Regions from separate parts of the Bradyrhizobium elkanii USDA 76 genome, predicted to be linked through region 2. Evidence: predicted binding sites of a transcription regulator. Region 2 holds the regulator's gene; the other holds the start of a gene.
The links. Region 2 encodes HrcA, which represses chaperone genes, less so after heat shock. Its sites were predicted from a motif close to GTTAGCACTCNCNNNNNGNGAGTGCTAAC; they were not measured.
Positions count from the first base shown of each region.

Region 1 (4,799 bases), 1.3 Mb from region 2:
CCGCCGCCCGGCATCGCCGGCGCCGCATCCTTCGGCACTTCGGCGACCATCGCCTCGGTGGTCACCAAGAGGCCGGCGACCGACGAGGCGTCCTGCAAGGCGGTGCGCACCACCTTGGCGGGGTCGATGATGCCCTTGTCGACCATGTCGACATAGTCCTCGGTCTGGGCGTCGAAGCCGAAGGTCTCCGACTTGTTCTCGAGGATCTTGCCGACCACGATCGAGCCCTCGACACCGGCATTCTCCGAGATCTGGCGAACCGGAGCTTCGAGCGCCTTGAGCACGATGTTGATGCCGGCCTGGACGTCGGCATTGGGGTTGGTGAGACGGCCGACCGCCTTCTTGGCGCGCAGCAGCGCGACGCCGCCGCCCGGCACGATACCTTCCTGCACCGCGGCGCGGGTCGCGTTCAGCGCGTCCTCGACACGGTCCTTCTTCTCCTTGACCTCGACCTCGGTCGCGCCGCCGACCTTGATCACCGCAACGCCGCCGGCGAGCTTGGCGAGACGCTCCTGCAGCTTCTCACGGTCGTAGTCCGAGGTGGTCTCCTCGATCTGCGCCTTGATCTGGCCAACGCGGGCGTCGATGTCCTTCTTCTTGCCGGCGCCCTTGACGATCGTGGTGTTCTCCTTGTCGATCACGATCTTGCCGGCGCGGCCGAGCATGTTGATCGTGACGCTCTCGAGCTTCATGCCGAGGTCGTCGGAGATCAGCTGACCGCCGGTCAGGATCGCGATGTCCTCCAGCATCGCCTTGCGGCGATCGCCGAAGCCCGGCGCCTTGACGGCGGCGACCTTGAGCCCGCCGCGCAGGCGGTTGACCACCAGGGTCGCCAGCGCCTCGCCCTCGACGTCCTCGGCGAGGATCAAGAGCGGACGGCCCGACTGCACCACGGCTTCCAGCACCGGCAGCATGGACTGCAGGCCGGACAGCTTCTTCTCGTGCAGCAGGATGTAGGCATCCTCGAGCTCGGCGGTCATCTTCTCGGCGTTGGTGATGAAGTAGGGGCTGAGGTAGCCACGGTCGAACTTCATGCCCTCGACGATATCGACCTCGGTCTCGAGCGACTTGTTCTCCTCGACGGTGATCACGCCCTCGTTGCCGACCTTCTGCATCGCCTGCGCGATCATCTTGCCGATCGCGGCATCGCCATTGGCCGAGATGGTGCCGACCTGAGCGACTTCGGACGAGGAGGCGACCGGCTTGGCCCGCTTCTCGATGTCCTTGATCACGGCCGCGACCGCGGTGTCGATGCCGCGCTTCAGGTCCATCGGGTTCATGCCGGCGGCGACCGACTTGGCGCCCTCGCGGACGATGGCCTGCGCCAGCACGGTCGCGGTGGTGGTGCCGTCACCGGCGGTGTCGTTGGTCTTGGAAGCGACCTCGCGCAGCATCTGCGCGCCCATGTTCTCGAACTTGTCGTCGAGCTCGATCTCCTTGGCGACGGTGACGCCGTCCTTGGTGATGCGGGGAGCGCCGAAGCTCTTCTCGATGACGACGTTGCGGCCCTTCGGGCCGAGCGTCACCTTCACGGCGTTGGCGAGCACGTCGACACCGCGCAGCATGCGGTCGCGGGCCTCTCCGGCGAATTTTACGTCCTTGGCAGCCATTGATTTGAACTCCTGGAATGTCTGTGGATTGCTTGTCGCTCGTTTTTCTCGTCATTGCCGGGTTTGACCCGGCAATCCACCGCTTCAGAAGATTGATGGATGCCCGGGTCATCTAGCGCGAAGACGCGCTTCTGCCCGGGCATGACAGCGGAGGGCGCGGCGGCCCTCGGAGTCCAAGGCGTTACGCCAGCACGCCCATGATGTCGGACTCCTTCATGATCAGGAGTTCCTGGTTGTCGAGCTTGACCTCGGTGCCCGACCATTTGCCGAACAGCACGCGGTCGCCGACCTTGAGGTCGATCGGGATCAGCTTGCCGGCCTCGTCGCGGCCACCCGGGCCGACGGCGACGATCTCGCCCTGGGACGGCTTCTCCTTGGCCGAGTCCGGAATGATGATGCCGCCCTTGGACTTCTCCTCGGCATCGATACGCTTGACCACGACGCGGTCGTGCAGGGGGCGGAAGGTGGATTTAGCCATGACGTTCCCTCTTGGAGGCTCGGTTTCAGGTCCGGTTCATCGGGACCGGCGTTGGATGCCGGCCGGTCGGCGCTGGGCAGGACGCCCGGCGCTCTTAGCAATCGTGGTGCGAGAGTGCTAATTGTGGGCCGGGAAATATGGCTTGGCGCAGTTTCTGTCAAGCAAACGGGTTAAGGCCTTGGTGAGGCCAATATAGGATGGTGGACCAGAAACCAAATCGTAGCGATGACGTAATTTTGTCAGACGTCATTGCTCCGCCTTAAGTTTTACGCTTGGCTGCAGGACGGGTGCGGCCGGGACATAGTCGGGGGATGCATATGATCAGGTCATTCAACGCGCGATTGGTCGCACGGTTCGCGGCTGTTTCGGCGCTGACGACACTCTTGGGGGCGTGTGGCAGCATGAGCCTGCCGTCGTTGTCGTCGAACCCTGAGCCGGCGCCGGCCGAGCCGGGCGTAGCCCCTGAAATGCCCGCAAGCATTCGCGCCGACGAGATCGTCGGCCGCTGGGGTCTCGCCTCGTTCCAGAATCCCGCCGACCGCGCCCGCACCGAGGCCGCCGCGCGCGGCCAGTGCAAGCAGCCTTACGTGATCGGCGCCGGCCAGAACGGCGGCGTCATCATGCATCTGGCCGACCAGGCCACCCCGCAGGAACTGCGGCTGAAGGGTTCCCCGAGCGGCAAGAACTATATCGGCCCGCCAGGACCGACGCCCGGCGAGCAGGACCGCGAGATCGTCTCGTTCGACGGCCGCGTCATGATCACCCGCTTCGTCGACAAGGACGCCGGGGTCCGCTACGGCAACATGGTCTACGTCCGCTGCGCCCCGAGGGCGTAACGGCGGGACTTCGAGCCATCTGCCGACATAGCGCCGCACAGTCGGCAACCTCTCCCCCTGTGGGAGAGGTCGGATTGCATCGCCAGATGCAATCCGGGTGAGGGGTCTCTCTTCGCGAGTGATCCTCTCGCGATCCGCGTGTGCGGCGACGCCCATTCATCCGGCGCGCCATAGCGGATGCGAAGCATCGGCCCTCGACAGGACGGCGGCCGCGAGGTCGTCTCCCGTTTAAAAATGGTGACCCGCAAACAACTGTCTTACCGCCGCACGCCAACCCGATTGACGCCGCCATTCAAATTGCCGCCCGCATTGTGACGGACCGCGGCGCGCGCCACCGGACGAGGCCTGAGCACGACGCCCGCCCTCGCCACGCAACCCTGCGGGTAACCGACATACGTGCAGTAAACCACGGCCTTGGCCGGCGCTGGCGTGAGAGCGACAGCTGCAAACCCCAACATGAGGCTGGTCGCAATTCCCGCAGCCGTCACGGACTTGATCGAAAGAATGTTCGTCCGATGCATGGTGATCCTCCTCATCGCGGGCGAGACAAAAGATGGTGCGCCGCTTCGGGCGCGGCCCAAGGTATGAGCGGCAAGGCATGGATCGGATTGACGTAGATCAACGCCCGCGCGCGGCCGTACGTCTGTGAGTGAGGTCGGCGCAACGACAGCACGAGCATGGCGCTGTGTCTGGTGACCTCTACTGGGTGGGCTCGCTCAAACAAGAACGCCGGCCCGAAGGCCGGCGTTCTTTCGTCTCAATTCCAAAAACCTCAGTTGAACATCGCGTCGATGTCGTCCTGCGAGGCGTGGCCGGCGTCGCCGTCGAGCTTCGGGCCGTTGAGCAGGCGGGCATCGCCCTCGCGGGTGTCGACGATCGCCGGGACGTGCGACTTGATCGCGTCCACGCCGCCCCAGATGTTCATCATCTCGTTGATGTGCTGTTCGATGAACTTCATGGTCTGCATCACCTTGCTGATGCGCTGGCCGGTGAGGTCCTGGAAGTTGCAGGCCTCGAAGATCGAGACCACGCGCTCCTGAATATCTTCGCTGAGCCGCTTCTGCTGGTCGGGCGTGACGTTGTTCGCAAGCGCGGTCGCAGCCTGGTCGATCGCCTCCACCGCCTCGAGGATCTGCTGCGTGGCCTGTTCGGTGCCGCCGACCACGGCGCCGAGCTCGCCATTGACCTTGGCCATCTCCTCGCCGTTGAAGCTCTTGCCGTGCAGCACGGCGATCTCGCGCTTGGTGCGGCTGATCGCGTCGTGGATCAGGTCGAGCTCGACCTTGAGCTTCTCGCACTGTTCGACCTGCGCGCGGTAGGTCTCGAGCAGCGCGTGGGTCTCGGCGACTTCGCGGGCGACCGCGGCATCGACGCTGTCGCCGCTGCGCTGTGCCGGTGCCGCGGCCATCTGCGCGCGGATCGAGCGAAGCTCGGCCATGATCTCGCGATGCATCGGATTGAGATCGGCGCCGCCGGAAACCTCCGGCTCCGGCATCACAACCTCGCCCATCGCCTGCTCGACACGAAAACGCTTGCGCTTCACTGACATGATTTCATTCCCGCCCCTTCACTGAAGTCCGTTCTAGACAGAGCGGATTTAACGTCAGGTTCACGCCGGAACCGTTTGCGCGGATAGCGCGCAAGCGCGGCGATACCGGCGATTAACCATGTCGCCGCGCCGTTCACGCAAAATAAACGCTGTCAGGGAAAACCGCCCTGCATTGCCGACGTGGTGAATCGAAACGGCCGCTCCGTTTACCAAACCGATGCGGTTTTCATTGCTTATTGACCACGTGCAATGGCGCAAATTCGGCGCCTCGCGCATCACGTCACGACGAAACCAGTACAGAGTACGTCGATGTTCAGGAAAACCAC
Region 1 covers NZ_CP066356.1:7,835,334-7,840,132, reverse strand. Annotated here, with positions in the region: gene groL (chaperonin GroEL) at 1-1,610, opposite strand, end outside; gene JEY66_RS37100 (co-chaperone GroES) at 1,792-2,088, opposite strand; gene JEY66_RS37095 (hypothetical protein) at 2,406-2,924, shown strand; gene JEY66_RS37090 (hypothetical protein) at 3,182-3,445, opposite strand; gene JEY66_RS37085 (protein phosphatase CheZ) at 3,697-4,473, opposite strand; gene JEY66_RS37080 (L,D-transpeptidase) at 4,783-4,799, shown strand, end outside.
Region 1: a site for HrcA is predicted at 2,182-2,210, ahead of JEY66_RS37100 (co-chaperone GroES). Genes of this name have one in related genera too.

Region 2 (4,799 bases):
GCTGACGACGCCATGGCCGCGCTCCTCGACGTTCAACAGCCACGCCTCGGGGCGCCGCTCCGTTGCGGTCGCGTGCCTGACGCCATCGATGTCGAGCCTTCCATGTGCGCCAGGGCCGATGCCGGCATATTCCTCACCGCGCCAGTAGACGAGGTTGTGCTTGCACTCGGCGCCGGCGCGGGCGTGATTGGAGATCTCATAGGCCGGCAATCCCTCGCGGGCGCAGACCTCCTGCGTCACGTCGTAGAGCGCGCGCGCGGTCGCTTCATCCGGCGTCTGCAATTTGCCGGCGGCATGCAGCCCGAAGAACGGCGTGCCTTCCTCGATCGTGAGCTGGTAGAGCGACAGATGCTCGGCCGCTTCCGAGATCGCCTGCTTCAGTTCATCGGCCCACATCCGCGGCGTCTGGTCGGGCCGCGCATAGATCAGATCGAACGAATAACGGTCGAATGCAGAACGCGCGATCGCGACCGCGTCGAGCGCCTCGCGCGCGGTGTGCAGGCGGCCCAGCGCCTTCAGCGAGGCGTCATCGAGCGCCTGCACGCCGAGCGAGACGCGGTTGACGCCGGCTGCGCGATAGCCGCGAAAGCGCGTTGCCTCGACGCTGGTCGGATTGGCCTCGAGCGTGACCTCGACATCGCGCGAGACCTGCCAGTGCTTGCCGATCGCATCGAGCACGGCACCGACGGTCTGCGGCTGCATCAACGACGGCGTGCCGCCGCCGAGGAAGATCGAGGACACCTGCCGCCCCGGAACGCGCGCGGCCGTCGTCTCGATCTCGCGGGCGAATGCGCGCACGAAACGATCCTCGTCGACGGGCGCATGCCGCACGTGGCTGTTGAAATCACAATACGGGCATTTCGACAGGCAGAACGGCCAGTGCACGTAGACGCCGAAGGCTTCTCGGTCAGCGTGGCTCAAGGCAGATCTCCGCGAGCTTCACGAAGGCGCGGGCGCGATGCGACAGGCCGAGCCCGAGCGGCGGCAGGCCGTGCTTCTCGATGCTGGTCATCTCGCCGAAGGTCCGCGTGTAACCGTCGGGCAGGAAGGCCGGATCGTAGCCAAAGCCGGCAGTGCCGCGCGGCGGCCAGACCAGGGTTCCATCGACGCGGGCCTCGACCTCTTCGAGATGATCGTCGGGCCAGGCCACGCACAACGCCGACACGAAATGTGCCTTGCGCCGGTCCGGTGCGGTGGCGCCGCGTTCCTGCAGCAGCCGCTCGATCCGCGTCATCGCCGCCATGAAGTCCTTGCCCTCGCCGGCCCAGCGCGCCGAGTAGATCCCGGGTGCGCCGTCGAGCGCGTTGACCACGATGCCGGAATCGTCGGCGAAGGCGGGCAGCCCGGTCGCCCTCGCCGCCGCGATCGCCTTGATCGCCGCGTTGGCGCGAAAACTGTCGCCGGTCTCCTCGGGCTCGGTGAGGTCAAGCTCGCCAGCCGACACCACCTCCACGCCGTGCGGCGCCAGCAGTTCCCGCATCTCGGCAAGCTTGCCGGGATTATGGGTGGCGATGACGAGCCTTCCGGTGATTCGGCGATGCATGACCAATCTGACTACGCCACCGCGATCTTTTGCAAGTCGACCAGACGCGCGACACCTTTGCGCGCCAGCGCCATCAGCGCCAGGAACTCGCCTTCCGAGAACGGCGTCTTCTCGGCGGTGCCCTGCACCTCGATGATCCGGCCGTCGCCGGTCATGACGAAATTGGCGTCGGTGTCGGCCTCGGAATCCTCGGCATAGTCGAGATCGAGCACCGGCGTGCCCTGGTAGATGCCGCAGGAGATCGCCGCCACGTTGTCGCGCAACACATTGGTCTTCAGCATGTTGCGGGTCTTCATCCAGTTGATGCAGTCGGCCAGCGCCACCCAGGCACCGGTGATCGAGGCGGTGCGGGTGCCGCCGTCGGCCTGGATGACGTCGCAATCGACCGTGATCTGACGCTCGCCGAGCGCCTCGAGATCGACGGCCGCGCGCAGCGAGCGGCCGATCAGCCGCTGGATCTCGACCGTCCGGCCGCCCTGTTTGCCGGCCGAGGCCTCGCGACGGGTGCGTTCCAGGGTGGCACGCGGCAGCATGCCGTATTCGGCGGTGACCCAGCCGCGGCCCTGGCCCTTCAGCCACGGCGGCAACCGCTCTTCCAGCGTGGCGGTCACCAGCACATGGGTGTCGCCGAACTTCACCATGCAGGAACCCTCGGCATATTTGACGACGCCGCGTTCCAGCGACACGGGACGCAGTTCATCGGGTGCACGGCGGCTTGGCCGCATGAAATCCTCCAGAAATCCGAGAAAATTGGCTGGCCGTGCTTGTAGGAGCGGGAAGGGGCAGCGGCAAGGGTTTTCGGCCCCGGTATGGTCCGGTACGAGGGGACCGAATGCATGCTTGTCATCGGCCTCCCGGATCGACAAATTATGCAGTAATTGTGAGGGACTGGAGTGTGACTCACCACGATCCGATTGGCCTGATTGCGCCGCATGCCGGGCTCGCCCAGCTCAACGAGCGTTCGCGCGACATTTTTCGTCAAATCGTCGAAAGCTATCTCGCGACCGGCGAGCCGGTCGGTTCGCGCAACATCTCGCGCCTGATCGCATTACCGCTGTCGCCGGCCTCGGTCCGCAACGTGATGTCGGATCTCGAGCAGCTCGGCCTGATCTATGCGCCGCATACCTCCGCCGGCCGGTTACCCACCGAACTCGGGCTGCGCTTCTTCGTCGATGCGCTGATGCAGGTCGGCGACCTCACCGAGGCCGAGCGTCAATCGATCCAGACCCAGCTTGCTGCCGTCGGCCGCGCGCAATCCGTCGAGGCCGCGCTCGGCGAAGCCTTGACGCGGCTGTCGGGGCTGACCCGTGCCGCGGCGGTGGTGCTGACGCAAAAGTCGAATGCGCGGCTGAAGCACATCGAGTTCGTGCGGCTGGAGCCGGAGAAGGCGCTGGTCGTGCTGGTCGGCGAAGACGGCCAGGTCGAAAACCGCGTGCTGGCGCTGCCGCCGGGTGTTCCATCCTCGGCCCTCACCGAGGCGACCAACTTCCTCAATGCGCGGATCCGCGGCCGGACGCTGGCTGAAGCGCGGCTCGAGCTCGAGACGGCATTGACGCAAAACCGCGCCGAGCTCGATCAGCTCACGCAAAAAGTGGTCGCGGCGGGCATCGCGAGCTGGTCCGGCGGCGAGAACGAGGACCGTCAGCTGATCGTGCGCGGTCACGCCAATCTGCTCGAGGACCTGCATGCGCTCGACGATCTCGAGCGCATCAAGTCGCTGTTCGACGATCTCGAAACCAAGCGCGGCGTGATCGATCTGCTCGGCCGCGCCGAACGCGGCGAGGGTGTGCGGATCTTCATCGGCTCGGAGAACAAGCTGTTCTCACTGTCGGGTTCCTCGACCATCATCGCGCCCTACGGCGACGCCCAGGGCCGGATCGTGGGCGTCCTCGGTGTGATCGGACCGACGCGGCTGAACTATGCGCGGGTGATCCCGACCGTCGATTATGCCGCGCGCATCGTCAGCAAGATGCTGGGCGGCTGACCGGAGGGCGATTTCGCTTTCATTTGACGGGTTTTCTTCACCCAGGCCGGAGATCCCAGTTCCCGAGACCGGTATGTTGCGCTTGATTTTCGCCGCCCAAAGCACGATATCCCGGCAAGCAATCCCCAAGATTTGAACCGACGCGAGTTTTCGAGAAGGCAAGCCATGACCGATCCGAACCGGGCCAATGACAACACCGAGAATTCGGCGCCGACGGGTGAGCCCGTGGTCTCGAAGCCCTACATCATGCCTGACGAGCCCGAGGCCGGATCGGCAGAGGCGCTGACCAAGGAACTCGCCGAGGCGCGCGACCGGACGCTGCGCACGCTGGCCGAGATGGAGAATCTCCGTCAGCGCACCCGCCGCGAGGTCGCCGACGCCAAGACCTACGGCATCACCGGCTTTGCCCGCGACGTGCTCGACATCGCCGACAACCTGCAGCGTGCGCTCGATGCGGTGCCGGCCGAGACCAAGGAAGCCGCCGATCCCGGCCTGAAGGCGCTGATCGAAGGCGTCGAGCTGACCGAACGTTCGCTGCTCAACGCGCTGGAGAAGAACGGCGTCAAGAAGTTCGACCCGATCGGCGAGAAGTTCGATCCGAACTTCCAGCAGGCGATGTTCGAGGTGCCTGATCCGTCGGTGCCGTCGGGCACCGTGGTGCAGGTCGTGCAGGCCGGCTACATGATCGGCGAGCGCATCCTGCGTCCGGCCCTGGTCGGCGTCTCGAAGGGCGGCGCCAAGGCCGCCCCGAGCGCCGACATCACCGCCTGATCTGTCCGCTCCCGGCTGCCCGTTTGTGAGCTCGCGGATTGCGCGGGCTCACGGTCGCGGCTTTTCGTGTGCCTTCGGCCAATAGGTGCCGAAGCTCCAGAGATTTCCTTCCGGATCGCGGCAGGCGAAGTCGCGGCTGCCATAGTCGGTGTCGCGCAGCTCCATCTCGATCTTTGCGCCGACAGCCTTGACCTTCGCGTGCAGCGCGTCGGGATCGTCGACGGCGATATAGATCGAGTCCGTGCGGCGGTTGTCGAGGTCGCCGACCAGCCTGCCATATGCATCGTCACGGCCCTGGCCCAGCATCAGCATCGAGGAACCATAGGCGAGCTCGGCGTGATGGATCACGCCGCCATCGCGGTAGACGACGTGTTCGGTGAACCCAAGCACCGTCGTAAGCCAATTGGTCATCGCCTCGGCGTCCTTGCAGCGCAGGGTCGGGTAGATGCGGGGCGGTTCGATGTCGTGCGTCATGGTCGCTCACCTCCTTGGCTGACGGCG
Region 2 covers NZ_CP066356.1:37,354-42,152, forward strand. Annotated here, with positions in the region: gene hemW (radical SAM family heme chaperone HemW) at 1-921, opposite strand, end outside; gene rdgB (RdgB/HAM1 family non-canonical purine NTP pyrophosphatase) at 908-1,543, opposite strand; gene rph (ribonuclease PH) at 1,555-2,268, opposite strand; gene hrcA (heat-inducible transcriptional repressor HrcA) at 2,439-3,527, shown strand; gene grpE (nucleotide exchange factor GrpE) at 3,693-4,298, shown strand; gene JEY66_RS00225 (VOC family protein) at 4,347-4,772, opposite strand.